DNA from 4 places in the Pseudomonas sp. KH_040 genome. Region 4 is predicted to be linked to each of the others. Evidence: predicted binding sites of a transcription regulator. Region 4 holds the regulator's gene; each other region holds the start of a gene.

Region 1 (3,118 bases), 3.2 Mb from region 4:
CGGAAGAAGTAAGTGTGATCCGGGTAAACAAAACCCTTTTCATCCATGGCGATGGTGGTCGCGGCAATCTCCAGCAACGCATCGGTGGCCGAGTTGAAGCCGCCGGTTTCTACGTCGACGACAACCGGCAGGTAGCCGCGAAAGCGTGCTGCCATCGGGTGACGGGAACCGCCACCGCCACTTTGACCGTCCAGTTCGTCGTCGAAATGGTCTTCACTCACGCGTGTTCCTCCAGCAGGCGCCAGCGCAGTTTTTCACCGGCGCGCAGCGGGATAACGGTCAGCTCGCCGAATGGCAGGCTGGTCGGGGCGGTCCATTCTTCACGGACCAGGGTGATGCGATCGGTGTTTGCCGGCAGGCCGTAGAAACGCGGACCGTTGAGGCTGGCGAAGGCCTCGAGCTTGTCCAGCGCGTTACGCTGTTCAAAGGCTTCGGCGTACATCTCGATGGCGGCGTACGCGGTGTAGCAGCCGGCGCAGCCGCAAGCGGCTTCCTTGGCGTGCTGCGCGTGCGGCGCCGAGTCGGTACCGAGGAAGAACTTCGCGCTGCCGCTGGTGGCGGCATCGAGCAAGGCTTCCTGATGCGTGTTGCGCTTGAGGATCGGCAAGCAATAGAAGTGCGGCCGAATCCCGCCCACCAGCATGTGGTTGCGGTTGTACAGCAGGTGATGCGCAGTGATAGTCGCGCCAACGTTGGCCGAAGCCTCGTTGACGAACTGCACGGCATCGCCGGTGGTGATGTGTTCGAACACCACTTTCAGCGTCGGAAAACGCTCGACCACGCGGCGCATGTGCTCATCGATGAAAATCTTTTCGCGGTCGAACACATCGACGTCGCCACGGGTGACTTCACCGTGGATCAGCAGCGGCATGCCAACTTCGGCCATGGCCTCGATCGCCGGCAGAATCTTGTCGATGCTGGTCACGCCGGAGTCGGAATTGGTGGTTGCGCCGGCCGGGTACAGCTTGGCGGCGTAGACAAAACCACTGGCCTTGGCTTCACGAATTTCTTCGGGCTGGGTGCGGTCGGTGAGGTACAGCACCATCAGCGGCTCAAAGCGACTGCCGGCCGGGCGGGCAGCGAGAATCCGCTGGCGATAGCCGTCGGCTTCAGCGGCGTTGCGCACCGGAGGTACCAGGTTGGGCATGATGATCGCGCGGCCAAAAGTGCGCGCAACATCGGCAACGGTATTGGTCAACACGGCACCATCGCGAAGATGAATGTGCCAGTCGTCGGGACGCAGCAGGGTCAGGCGGTCGGACATGAGGGGATTCCAGGCGGGTCAAACTGAGGCGAATGCTACCGGAAAAGACTCTTGCAGGCACTCGCTATCAAGTTTTGCGGGAACCTTCCGATATCCCGTAGGTATGCCGTAAACATAGTGTGAATCGGTCTTTGTGTTTCAGAAGCCAATGGAGCCTCCCGTGCGCCAGCGTTATTTAGCCTTGCTCAGTGTGTTTGCCAGCTTTCCCGCGATGGCGCTCACGTACCAGACCCGTCTGGAGAACATTGAGTGGACGGTCGCCGGCGACAAGTTCGAATGTCGTCTGACCCAGCCGATCACCGATTTCGGTTCGGGTGAGTTCGTGCGCAAGGCCGGCGAGCAGGCGATATTTCGTCTGAATGCCTACAACGCCATGCTTGGCGGCGGTTCGGCGACGTTGCTGGCGGCGGCTGCGCCTTGGCAGCCGGGTCGTGGTGACATCAATCTCGGCTCTGTGAGGCTTGGCAGTGGCAACGTGCTGTTCAGCAGTTCGCAGTCGCAGGCCGGCGGTTTGATCAGCGGCCTGCTGGACGGACGGAGCCCGGTCGTGCGTCGCGCGTCTGGCGATGGCCGTGTCTCGGAAGTGCGTTTATTGCCGGTGAAATTCAGCAAGGCGTTTAACGACTATCAGACCTGTGTAGCGAAATTGCTGCCGCAGAATTTCGACCAGATCAAGCAATCGCAGATCGGCTTCCCCGGCGAAGGCGTTGATCTGGACGCCGCCGCCAAGGCCAAGCTGCAAGTGATGCTCGAATTCATGAAGGCCGATCCGACGGTCAATCACATCGAACTCGATGGCCATTCCGACAACAGCGGTAATCGTCTGACCAACCGTGAACTGTCGCGCCGCCGAGCGCTGGCAGTGGTCGACTTCTTCAAGGCCAATGGCATCGCCGAATCGCAGATCACAGTACGTTTCCATGGTGAACAATACCCATTGGTTCCGAACACCAATGCGGCCAACCGGGCGAAGAACCGTCGGGTTGCGGTGAAGCTTGCACGCGTGGCGCCAACCACCGCTCCAGCGCCTCAGGCGAGCACCCCAGCCAGCACTGCAGCGACTTCCTGACCCGCCGGTCATCGTCGCGCTGTCGACAGATTCTGTCGCTTTGTCGTCTTAAGCTGTCGCGCCTCTGTAAATTATCGCGTTTGAGCGGTAGACTCCTCGGCTTTCCGTAGAACCCCGTGGAGTGATGGCATGGCGGACGTAAACAAGGTCGTTCTGGCGTATTCCGGCGGCCTGGACACTTCGGTGATCCTCAAGTGGCTGCAGGATACTTATAACTGTGAAGTGGTGACCTTCACCGCTGATCTCGGTCAAGGCGAAGAGGTCGAGCCGGCCCGCGCCAAGGCTCAGGCCATGGGCGTCAAAGAAATCTACATCGACGATCTGCGCGAAGAATTCGTGCGTGATTTCGTGTTCCCGATGTTCCGCGCCAACACCGTTTACGAAGGCGAGTACCTGCTGGGTACTTCCATCGCACGTCCGCTGATCGCCAAGCGTCTGATCGAAATCGCCAACGAAACCGGCGCTGACGCCATTTCCCATGGCGCTACCGGTAAAGGCAACGACCAGGTGCGTTTCGAACTGGGTGCCTACGCACTCAAGCCTGGCGTTAAAGTGATTGCCCCTTGGCGTGAGTGGGACCTGCTGTCCCGCGAGAAGCTGATGGACTACGCCGAGAAGCACGCGATCCCGATCGAGCGTCACGGCAAGAAGAAGTCTCCGTACTCGATGGACGCCAACCTGCTGCACATCTCCTATGAAGGCGGCGTGCTGGAAGACACCTGGACCGAGCACGAAGAAGACATGTGGAAATGGACCGTCTCCCCGGAGAACGCTCCTGACAAAGC
Region 2 (3,118 bases), 1.3 Mb from region 4:
GGTCGTCCTTCGGGGCGGCGTGCGCGGGAGTCACTCATGGCTTGGCCGCCGCCCAATCGATCCAGCCAAACTGCCACGTCGCCAGAATCACCAGACCAAACACGATCCGATACCAGGCGAATGCCGCATAGCTGTGGCTGGCGATGAACTTGAGCAAACCGCGCACGGCGATCATGGCGAAGATGAATGCGGTGACAAAACCGATGGCGAACACCGGAAAATCAGCCGGGACAAACAGGTCGCGATACTTGTAGCCCGAGTAAACCGCCGCACCGACCATGGTCGGCATCGCAAGGAAGAACGAGAACTCGGTGGCAGTCTTGCGCGACAGGCCGAACAGCAAGCCGCCAATGATCGTCGAGCCGGAACGCGAGGTACCAGGGATCATGGCCAGGCACTGCGCAAAGCCGACCTTGAGGGCGTCTTTCCAGGTGATCTCGTCGACCGTTTCCGCATGCACTTCATGCTGACGCTTTTCCGCCCACAACATGATGATACCGCCCACCACCAGTGCGGTCGCGACGGTGATCGGATTGAACAGATATTCGTGGATCAGGTCGGCAAAGATCACGCCCAGCACCACGGCGGGCAGAAATGCGATCAGCAGGTTAGCGGTGAAACGACGGGCACTGGGCTGGGTCGGCAAACCGATGACCACATCGAAAATCTTGCGTCGAAACTCCCAGACCACCGCGAGGATCGCGCCGAGCTGGATGATGACATTGAACGCCATGGCCCGTTCGCCGCCGAACTCGAGCAAGTCGGCCACAATGATCTGGTGTCCGGTACTGGAAATGGGCAAAAACTCCGTCAGCCCCTCTACAACTCCTAGTATCAGTGCCTGCAAGGCCGTCCAAAGATCCATCAATCCCCCAAAGAGCGATGCGCGCTGGCATGCCCCGATAGTATTTTTTTACGTTCACTGCGATCAGCGTAGCTGGTTGTGGCTGTACCGATTCCGCACGCACAGGATCCACACGAAACGGTCAAAATTCCGTGAAATATCAATTTGGATTCAGGTTTTCACGCGCGGGGCCGAAATCCTAACAGACAAGCCTTAATAGCGCTGCCGCGTTATACGACTTGGGTCGCGTATGCCCGCTCACAAAATCGTGGTTGGATGCTGGCGGTCGTTTATTACAAGAAAAAGAATCCGGAGTGACAGCGTTATGAACAGCTTGCGCAGTGTGTCGATCAGCCGACGCTTGTGGCTCATCTTGATTGTGGCGGTGGTCATGTTGCTGACCTTGGGCGTATTGATGCTCAAGCAGATCCACGACGATCTCTATCACGCCAAGGCCCAGAAAACCCAGCACGTGGTGCAGACCGCCAGCGGCCTGCTGACCTATTACCACGACCTCGAAACTGCCGGCACCCTGAGCAAGGACGCCGCGCAGAAACAGGCGCTGACGGCAATTCGTGGTTTGCGCTATGACCAGAGCGATTACTTCTGGATCAACGACCTCACGCCCGTGATGGTCATGCACCCGACCAACCCGAAACTCGAAGGCCAGAACCTTTCGGCGATCCGCGATCCGGACGGCTTCGCGGTGTTCAACGAAATGGTCGCCATCGCCCGATCCAAAGGCGCCGGCATGGTCGACTACCGTTGGCCAAAACCGGGCGCCAGTGAGCCGGTGGCCAAGACTTCCTACGTCAAACTGTTCGAACCGTGGGGCTGGGTGCTTGGCTCCGGGGTTTACGTCGATGACGTACAGGCGGAGTTCCAGGGTCAGGTGATCAAAGCCACGGTCATCGGCCTGGCGATTGCGCTGATCATGGCGTTGCTGGTGATCCTGATCGCGCGCAGCATCGTCCGTCCGCTACAGGAAACCGTGAACGCCATGGCCAACATTGCCAGCGGTGAAAGCGACCTGACCCGCAGCCTCGATACCCATGGCAAGGATGAAGTCACCGAGCTTGCGCATCACTTCAATGCCTTTACCGCCAAACTGCGTCGCGTGATCGGTGATTTGCAGGTGTCGGCCAGCGCCTTGGGCCAGTCGTCCAGCGAACTGGGCAACGACGCTTCGCAGGCGCAACAGCGTAGCCAGCAGCAGTCGCAGCAGATGGAACTGGTGGCGACGGCGATCAACGAAGTGACCTACGGTGTGCAGGATGTGGCGAAGAACGCCGAGCACGCCGCCGCCGAAATGCGCGATGCCGAAGCACAGGCGCAACAGGGCCAGATCAACATCGATGGCAGCTTGCAGCAGATTGACAAGCTGTCCGGCACCATCGATCAAGCGGTTGAAGTGATTCGCACCCTCGCCGCCGAAAGCACACAGATCGGCAGTGTACTGGAGGTGATTCGCTCAATTGCCGAGCAAACCAACCTGCTCGCGCTCAACGCTGCAATCGAAGCGGCACGGGCCGGTGAGCAGGGTCGCGGGTTTGCCGTGGTCGCCGATGAAGTGCGCTTGTTGGCGCAGCGCACGCAGAAGTCGACAGCGGAAATCCAGTCGATGATCGAACGCTTGCAGAACCATTCCGAGGCGGCCGTGAAGGTGATCGGTGACAGCAGCAAGGCGTCGCAATTGACCATCGAGCAAGCCGGGCTGGCCGGCGCCAGTCTGAATGCCATTGGCCAGGCATTGCGCAATCTCAATGGTCTGAATGCGTCGATTGCCAGCGCCACGCTGCAACAGGCGCATGTGGTCGAGGACATCAATCAGAACGTCACGCAAGCGGCCGGCCTCTCGCACAGCACAGCGATCGCGGCTGAGCAGTCGAGTGCGGCCAGCCTGCGCCTCGGCCAATTGAGCGAACAACTCAACGCCCTGCTGCGCCAGTTCCGCGTCTGACCCGTGTAACTCTGGTGAGCCCCCCTCACCCCGGCCCTCTCCCCGAGGAGAGGGGGCCGACCGAGGTGTCTCAAGCTATACGTCGACCTGAAAAATCGAGTCGATTATGGATTCAACGCAGAAAGATCAGGTCCGCGTATCTCGGAACATCCAACTCGGTCAGTCCCCTCTCCTCTGGGAGAGGGTTAGGGTGAGGGGTTTGGCCCAATGCAGTACAATCCGCCCCCTCCTCAATTTCCCCCAAGGAACCGCCATGTCTGGGCTTGAACTGTTTGCCGCCGCCCTTGGCGTGATCGCCGTGTGGCTGACGGTCA
Region 3 (3,118 bases), 3.2 Mb from region 4:
TTCAATGACCTCAGGCGCTGAGGCGCGCGGTGACTTCGTTCAACTGCCCCGACAGGCTATGCAGGTTCTGACTGGCGCTTTCAGTGCGCTGCACATTGTCGAGGTTGGTGCTGGCGATCGACGTGATCTCGGTGAGGTTGCGCGAGATGTCCTCGGCCACCGAGGTCTGCTCTTCCGCAGCGGTGGCGATCTGACGGTTCATGTCGCGAATCGCTTCCACTGCGTGGGTGATGCGCTCCAGCATCGCACCGGCCTGGGTTACTTGCTCAACGCTTTCATCACTGCGCGTCTGCCCGCTGTCGATGGCTTGCGCCGCATCCACCGCGCCGGTCTGCACGCTCTGAATGATCTGGTTGATCTCGATGATCGACTCGGCGGTGCGTTGTGCGAGGTTGCGCACTTCATCGGCAACCACCGCAAAACCACGCCCGGCCTCACCGGCCCGCGCCGCTTCAATCGCGGCGTTGAGCGCCAGCAGATTGGTCTGTTCGGCGATGCCGCGAATCACCTCCAGCACCTTGCCGATGCGGCCGCTGTCGGCTTCCAGACGACGAATCACCGTGGCGGTATTGGCGATTTCGCCGCGCATCTGCGTGATCGAGTGGATGGTGCTCTGCATGACCTTTTCACCCTGTTGGGCGGACTGATCAGCATCGTCGGCCGCACGCGCGGCATCGGCGGCGTGACGCGCCACTTCCTGCGCGGTGGCGGACATTTCGTTCATGGCCGTAGCGACTTGATCGGTGCGGTTGAACTGCTCGTTGGTGCCGCCAGCCATGGTCGTGGCGATCGCGTTCAACTCGCCGCTGGCGCTGTCCAGATCACTGGCGCTGCGCTGCAGACGGGTGAAGGTTTCGGCGAGAAAATCACGCAAGGTGTTGGCGGCAGCAGCGAGATTGCCCAGTTCATCCTGACGGTCGCTGACCACACGTTCGGCCAGTTTGCCGCGACTCAATTGGGTGACGTAATCGATGAGCTTGCGGATCGGCTCGACCAGGTTGCGGTTGACCAGCCACAGGCTCAACAGGCCGATCAGCAGACCCGACGCGAGCATCACCAACAGCCCCAGCCACACAGTGCGATCAGCCTCGGCACTGATCAGCGCCGACTGCGCGGTGCCTTGCTTGCGCAACTCGGCGACCAGTTCGCTCATCTGATCGCTGGCGGCACGGTCAACGCCTTTGACCGCCGCGTCACCTGCCGTCGGATCACCACCGGCAGCCACGTAGGCATCGCGGCCCTTCTGATAGGCAGAACCCAACTGACGATGCTCATCACGCAAACGTTCGATGCGGTTTTTCAGGCTCGGCTCGAGACCTTTCTGGCCGGCCAGTTCACCGAGGATGTTCTGCACATCGCGCTGACGGTCTTCGAACTGCCCCCAGTACTTGGCCAGATCCGCCGGCTGCTTGCCGCGCAACAACACGTTTTTCCATTCCTGCACCTGCACCTTGAATTGCAGGTTGGCCTCATCGATCAATTGCGACGTGTGCAAAGGACCGGCGATCAACTGGCTGTAACTCTGCACGCCGTTGGACAGGAAATGAAAACAGGCCAGGGCAATCAACAGCACCGCCAACAGGCTGCCGCTCAGCAGGGCGAGAATTTGCGTTCTCAGGGATTTTTGCAGCATCGAAAGATACTCAGGACAAGGATGAGGCACGCCCGGTAAGGCGTGAAATTTTGCCGGACATCCATGTCGGCGAGCCTTGGCTCATGGCCAAGCGCGCGCAACGTAACCCAAGCGTGATCGGCGCGCCAGAGCGCTTCTTGAAGAAAATCCGACCACCGGTAAGTCGCTGATTTGACGTCACTTTGCTGTCACATAAACGTCATGTGACATTGCGATGATGCGGCTCAGTGAACCTGCCATTTGCGTACCGACGCACCCTCCTCGCAGCGAGCCTCCATGAACCACAGCCTCGACATCAGTCATCGCGATCCTGATCTGTTTGGCCTGCTCTACGGCTATCGCTTCCTGCCCGGCGAACGTGGTCGCGAAGTCGATTCGGCCACAGCGTTGCGCTGTTTGCAGGACGACAGCGACAGCGGTGAATTCCTTTGGCTGCACCTCAATCTGGCGCATGCGGCGTGCGAGCGCTGGATGAAAAGTCATCTGCAATTGCCCGAAGAGTTTTTCGAGGCGCTGCACGAAGGCTCGCGCTCGACGCGCATCGAGCATGTCGACTCGGCGTTGCTGGCGGTGGTCAACGATGTGGTGTTCAACCTCAGCAGCATGGTCTCCTCGGACGTGTCGACGCTGTGGGTTTGTGTGCGCAGCAAACTGATCGTCAGTGCGCGTCTGCAACCGCTGCATTCGGTGGACAAACTGCGCTCGTCGGTGAAGGCCGGCGAGCGCTTTCGTTCACCCTCGGAACTGCTTGTGCATCTGCTGCGCGATCAAGGCGAAGTGCTGACGCAGATCGTGCGCAAGACCAGCATGAGCGTCGATCAGGTCGAGGACGAATTGCTCTCCTCGCGGCTGTCGACCAACCGTGCCGAACTCGGCGCCAACCGGCGGGTGCTGGTGCGGCTGCAACGGCTGTTGGCGCTGGAACCGGGTTCGTTATTGCGTTTGCTCAATCGGCCGCCGCCCTGGTTGCAGAAGGAGGACGTCAAGGAATTGCGCAAATCCACCGAGGAGTTTGCGCTGATCATCAACGACCTCACTGCACTGGGTGAGCGGATCAAACTGCTGCAGGAAGAGATCGCCGCCAACCTCAACGAACAGAGCAACCGCACGCTGTTTACTTTGACGGTGGTGACTGTGCTTGCGTTGCCAATCAACATCATTGCCGGTTTTTTCGGGATGAATGTGGGCGGGGTGCCGTTGTCGCAGGATCCGGAAGGGTTCTGGATTTTGGTCGCACTGGTGGCGACGTTTACCGTGATTGCCGGGCGTTGGGCGTTTCGCAAGCGCGGGGATTATTGACGCCTCAACGCTCGTTCCCATGCTCTGCGTGGGAATGCATCGAGTGACGCTCTGCGTCACAGGGGACGCGGAGCGTCCCGGGCGTCATTCCCACGCAGAGCGTGGGAACGAGCAGAAGACCGACGGTTGGGGTATTCAGCCAAACACTGACATGGCGCAGTCTCTCTGTAACATTCTGCAACGATC
Region 4 (3,118 bases):
GCGCACCTGGCACGGATGATTGCCGTACCGGAAGTCGAGCCGCTGGAAGAGGGCGGTGTGATTGCCATGGTCGGCCCGGCCGGCATGGGCAAGACCACTACGCTGGCCAAGCTTGCCGCGCGTTATGTGCTGAAATACGGCGCGCAGAATGTCGCGCTGGTGAGCATGGACAGTTTCCGTATCGGCGCTCAGGAACAGCTGAAGACGCTGGGTCGCATTCTCAATGTGCCGGTGACCCACGTCGATCCGGGCCAATCGCTGGTGCAGGTGCTGGATCCACTGCTGCGCAAACGCGTGGTGTTGATCGATACTGCCGGCCTGCAAGCCAGCGATCCAGCCCTGCGCATGCAGCTCGAAAGTCTGGCCGGGCGTGGCATTCGGTCAAAAAATTATCTGGTCTTGGCAACCACCAGCCAGAAACAGGTTCTAACCGCCGCTTATCACAGTTACAAGCGTTGCGGGCTTGCCGGCTGCATCCTGACTAAACTGGATGAAACGGCCAGCCTTGGCGAAGTGTTGAGCCTGGCGATCAGTCATGAATTGCCGGTCGCGTACCTGACCGATGGCCCACGGATTCCGGATGATTTGCATCTGCCGCGTCGTCATCAACTGGTCAGCCGCGCCGTCAGCGTGCAAATGCAGGAAGAACCCAGCGAAGAAGCCATGGCTGACATGTTCGCTGATATCTATCACAGCCCGACCAAGCAGGTAGGCTGAGGTATTCATGAACAGTTTTTGTACCTACATCGATGGTCTGCCATGCATTGTTCCGGTTGTGAACGCGCAGCCAGTAATGTGGCCTCCGTCTATGCAAGACAAGGTAAAGAAATAACATGGGCAGCATGCATCCCGTACAGGTGATCGCGGTGACCGGCGGCAAAGGTGGCGTCGGCAAGACTAACGTGTCAGTGAACTTGTCGCTGGCGCTGGCAGAGCTTGGCCGTCGGGTCATGCTGCTGGACGCCGACCTCGGTCTGGCGAACGTTGACGTATTGTTGGGGCTGACCCCTAAGCGCACGCTGGCCGACGTCATCGAAGGCCGTTGCGAATTGCGCGACGTGCTGTTGCAAGGCCCCGGTGGCATTCGCATCGTGCCGGCGGCGTCCGGCACGCAGAGCATGGTCCACCTGAGCCCGGCGCAACACGCCGGCCTGATCCAGGCGTTCAGCGACATCGGCGACAATCTCGACGTATTGGTGATCGACACCGCTGCGGGTATTGGTGACTCGGTAGTCAGTTTTGTTCGCGCAGCCCAGGAAGTGTTGCTGGTGGTCTGCGACGAGCCGACGTCCATTACCGACGCCTACGCGCTGATCAAATTGCTCAACCGCGATTACGGCATGAACCGCTTCCGCGTCCTCGCCAACATGGCGCAGAGCCCGCAGGAAGGGCGCAACCTGTTCGCCAAGTTGACCAAGGTCACGGATCGCTTCCTTGACGTGGCCCTACAATATGTCGGCGCCGTGCCTTACGACGAAAGCGTGCGTAAAGCGGTGCAGAAGCAGCGTGCGGTGTATGAAGCCTTCCCGCGTTCCAAGTGCGCACTGGCGTTCAAGGCGATCGCGCAGAAGGTCGACACCTGGCCGCTGCCCGCCAACCCGCGTGGCCACCTTGAGTTTTTCGTCGAGCGCCTCGTGCAGCAAACGGCAGGGCCCGTGCTATGACCGCAAGCGGTATGAACTACTACAAGAAGTCGGCACGTGACGCGCAGTACGAACTGATCGAGCGTTACGCGCCACTGGTCAAACGCATCGCCTACCACTTGCTGGCGCGTTTGCCGGCGAGTGTGCAGGTCGAAGACCTGATCCAGGCCGGAATGATCGGTCTGCTCGAAGTCTCGACCAAATATGACGCCAGCAAAGGCGCCAGTTTTGAAACGTACGCGGGCATTCGAATCCGCGGCGCGATGCTCGACGAAGTGCGCAAAGGGGACTGGGCGCCACGCTCGGTTCACCGCAATACCCGTATGGTCAGTGACGCAATTCGCTCAATTGAAGCTAAAACCGGCCGTGACGCTAAAGATCACGAGGTTGCAGCCGAACTCCAATTGAGTCTCGACGATTACTACGGGATTTTGAATGACACCTTGGGCAGCCGCCTGTTCAGTTTCGACGACCTGCTGCAGGACGGCGAACACGAAGGGCTGCACGAGGATGGCGCGAGTGCTCATCTTGAGCCGTCGCGCGATCTGGAAGATGAACGTTTCCAGGCTGCGTTGGCGGACGCGATTGCCAATTTGCCGGAGCGTGAGCGACTGGTGTTGGCGCTGTACTACGACGAAGAGCTGAACCTCAAGGAAATCGGTGAAGTCCTTGGCGTCAGTGAATCGCGGGTCAGCCAGTTACACAGCCAGTGCGCGGCCCGTTTGCGGGGGCGTTTGGGGGAGTGGCGAGCGCGCTGAAGGCGGTGTGGGGACACTGCGAACGAGGCTGGTGCGGTGATGAACGGCACCGGTCTTGCTCTGTTGTGCTCCAGACAGTCTTCGAGTGCTAAGCCGATTGATTGAAGTGGCGCGTCCAGGTGCTGGGCGCGTTTAAGACTGCTTGGAGGTCGAATTGAACAAAGACATGAAAATCCTCATCGTTGATGACTTCTCAACGATGCGGCGGATCATCAAGAACCTGCTGCGTGATCTTGGGTTCACCAACACCGTCGAGGCTGACGATGGCGTGACTGCCATTCCAGTGCTCAACAGCGGCAGCATCGACTTTCTGGTAACGGACTGGAACATGCCGGGCATGACCGGTATCGACCTGCTGCGCCACGTGCGTGCCGATGAAAAGCTCAAGCACCTGCCAGTGCTGATGGTGACTGCAGAAGCCAAGCGCGAGCAGATCATTGAAGCCGCTCAGGCCGGTGTAAACGGCTACGTAGTCAAACCTTTCACGGCTCAGGCGTTGAAAGACAAAATCGAGAAGATTTTCGAACGCATCGGCTGATGAACGCGCGGGGGAGCTATGGAGCATAACGAATCTTCACAGGGCGATTTCGAGTCGACCCTGAAAAAACACGCGGTCGAACTGGTCGAAAGCCTTGAAAAAGGCAGGTTCGGCGACGCTGTGCAACTGATCCATGAGCTCAATCAGACCCGTGACCGTGGCCTGTACCAGGAAGTGGG

The links. Region 4 encodes FliA, which starts transcription of late flagellar genes. Its sites were predicted from a motif close to CTAAAGTTTNNNNNNNNNNNGCCGNTAA; they were not measured.
Region 1: the regulator FliA is predicted to act here: its motif matches at 1,331-1,358, upstream of AC3IUF_RS23700 (flagellar protein MotY).
Region 2: the regulator FliA is predicted to act here: its motif matches at 1,015-1,042, upstream of AC3IUF_RS14100 (methyl-accepting chemotaxis protein).
Region 3: the regulator FliA is predicted to act here: its motif matches at 1,748-1,775, upstream of AC3IUF_RS22690 (methyl-accepting chemotaxis protein).

The regions. Positions count from the first base shown of each region.
Region 1 covers NZ_CM174487.1:5,329,916-5,333,033, reverse strand. The annotation lists gene rnt (ribonuclease T) at 1-221, opposite strand, end outside; gene pyrC (dihydroorotase) at 218-1,264, opposite strand; gene AC3IUF_RS23700 (flagellar protein MotY) at 1,425-2,333, shown strand; gene AC3IUF_RS23695 (argininosuccinate synthase) at 2,463-3,118, shown strand, end outside.
Region 2 covers NZ_CM174487.1:3,148,034-3,151,151, reverse strand. The annotation lists gene AC3IUF_RS14110 (DUF1294 domain-containing protein) at 1-38, opposite strand, end outside; gene AC3IUF_RS14105 (undecaprenyl-diphosphate phosphatase) at 35-865, opposite strand; gene AC3IUF_RS14100 (methyl-accepting chemotaxis protein) at 1,170-2,804, shown strand; gene pnuC (nicotinamide riboside transporter PnuC) at 3,058-3,118, shown strand, end outside.
Region 3 covers NZ_CM174487.1:5,097,281-5,100,398, forward strand. The annotation lists gene AC3IUF_RS22690 (methyl-accepting chemotaxis protein) at 11-1,633, opposite strand; gene AC3IUF_RS22695 (transporter) at 1,910-2,932, shown strand.
Region 4 covers NZ_CM174487.1:1,869,432-1,872,549, forward strand. The annotation lists gene flhF (flagellar biosynthesis GTPase FlhF) at 1-717, shown strand, start outside; gene fleN (flagellar synthesis regulator FleN) at 834-1,664, shown strand; gene fliA (RNA polymerase sigma factor FliA) at 1,661-2,401, shown strand; gene AC3IUF_RS08390 (chemotaxis response regulator CheY) at 2,568-2,939, shown strand; gene AC3IUF_RS08395 (protein phosphatase CheZ) at 2,958-3,118, shown strand, end outside.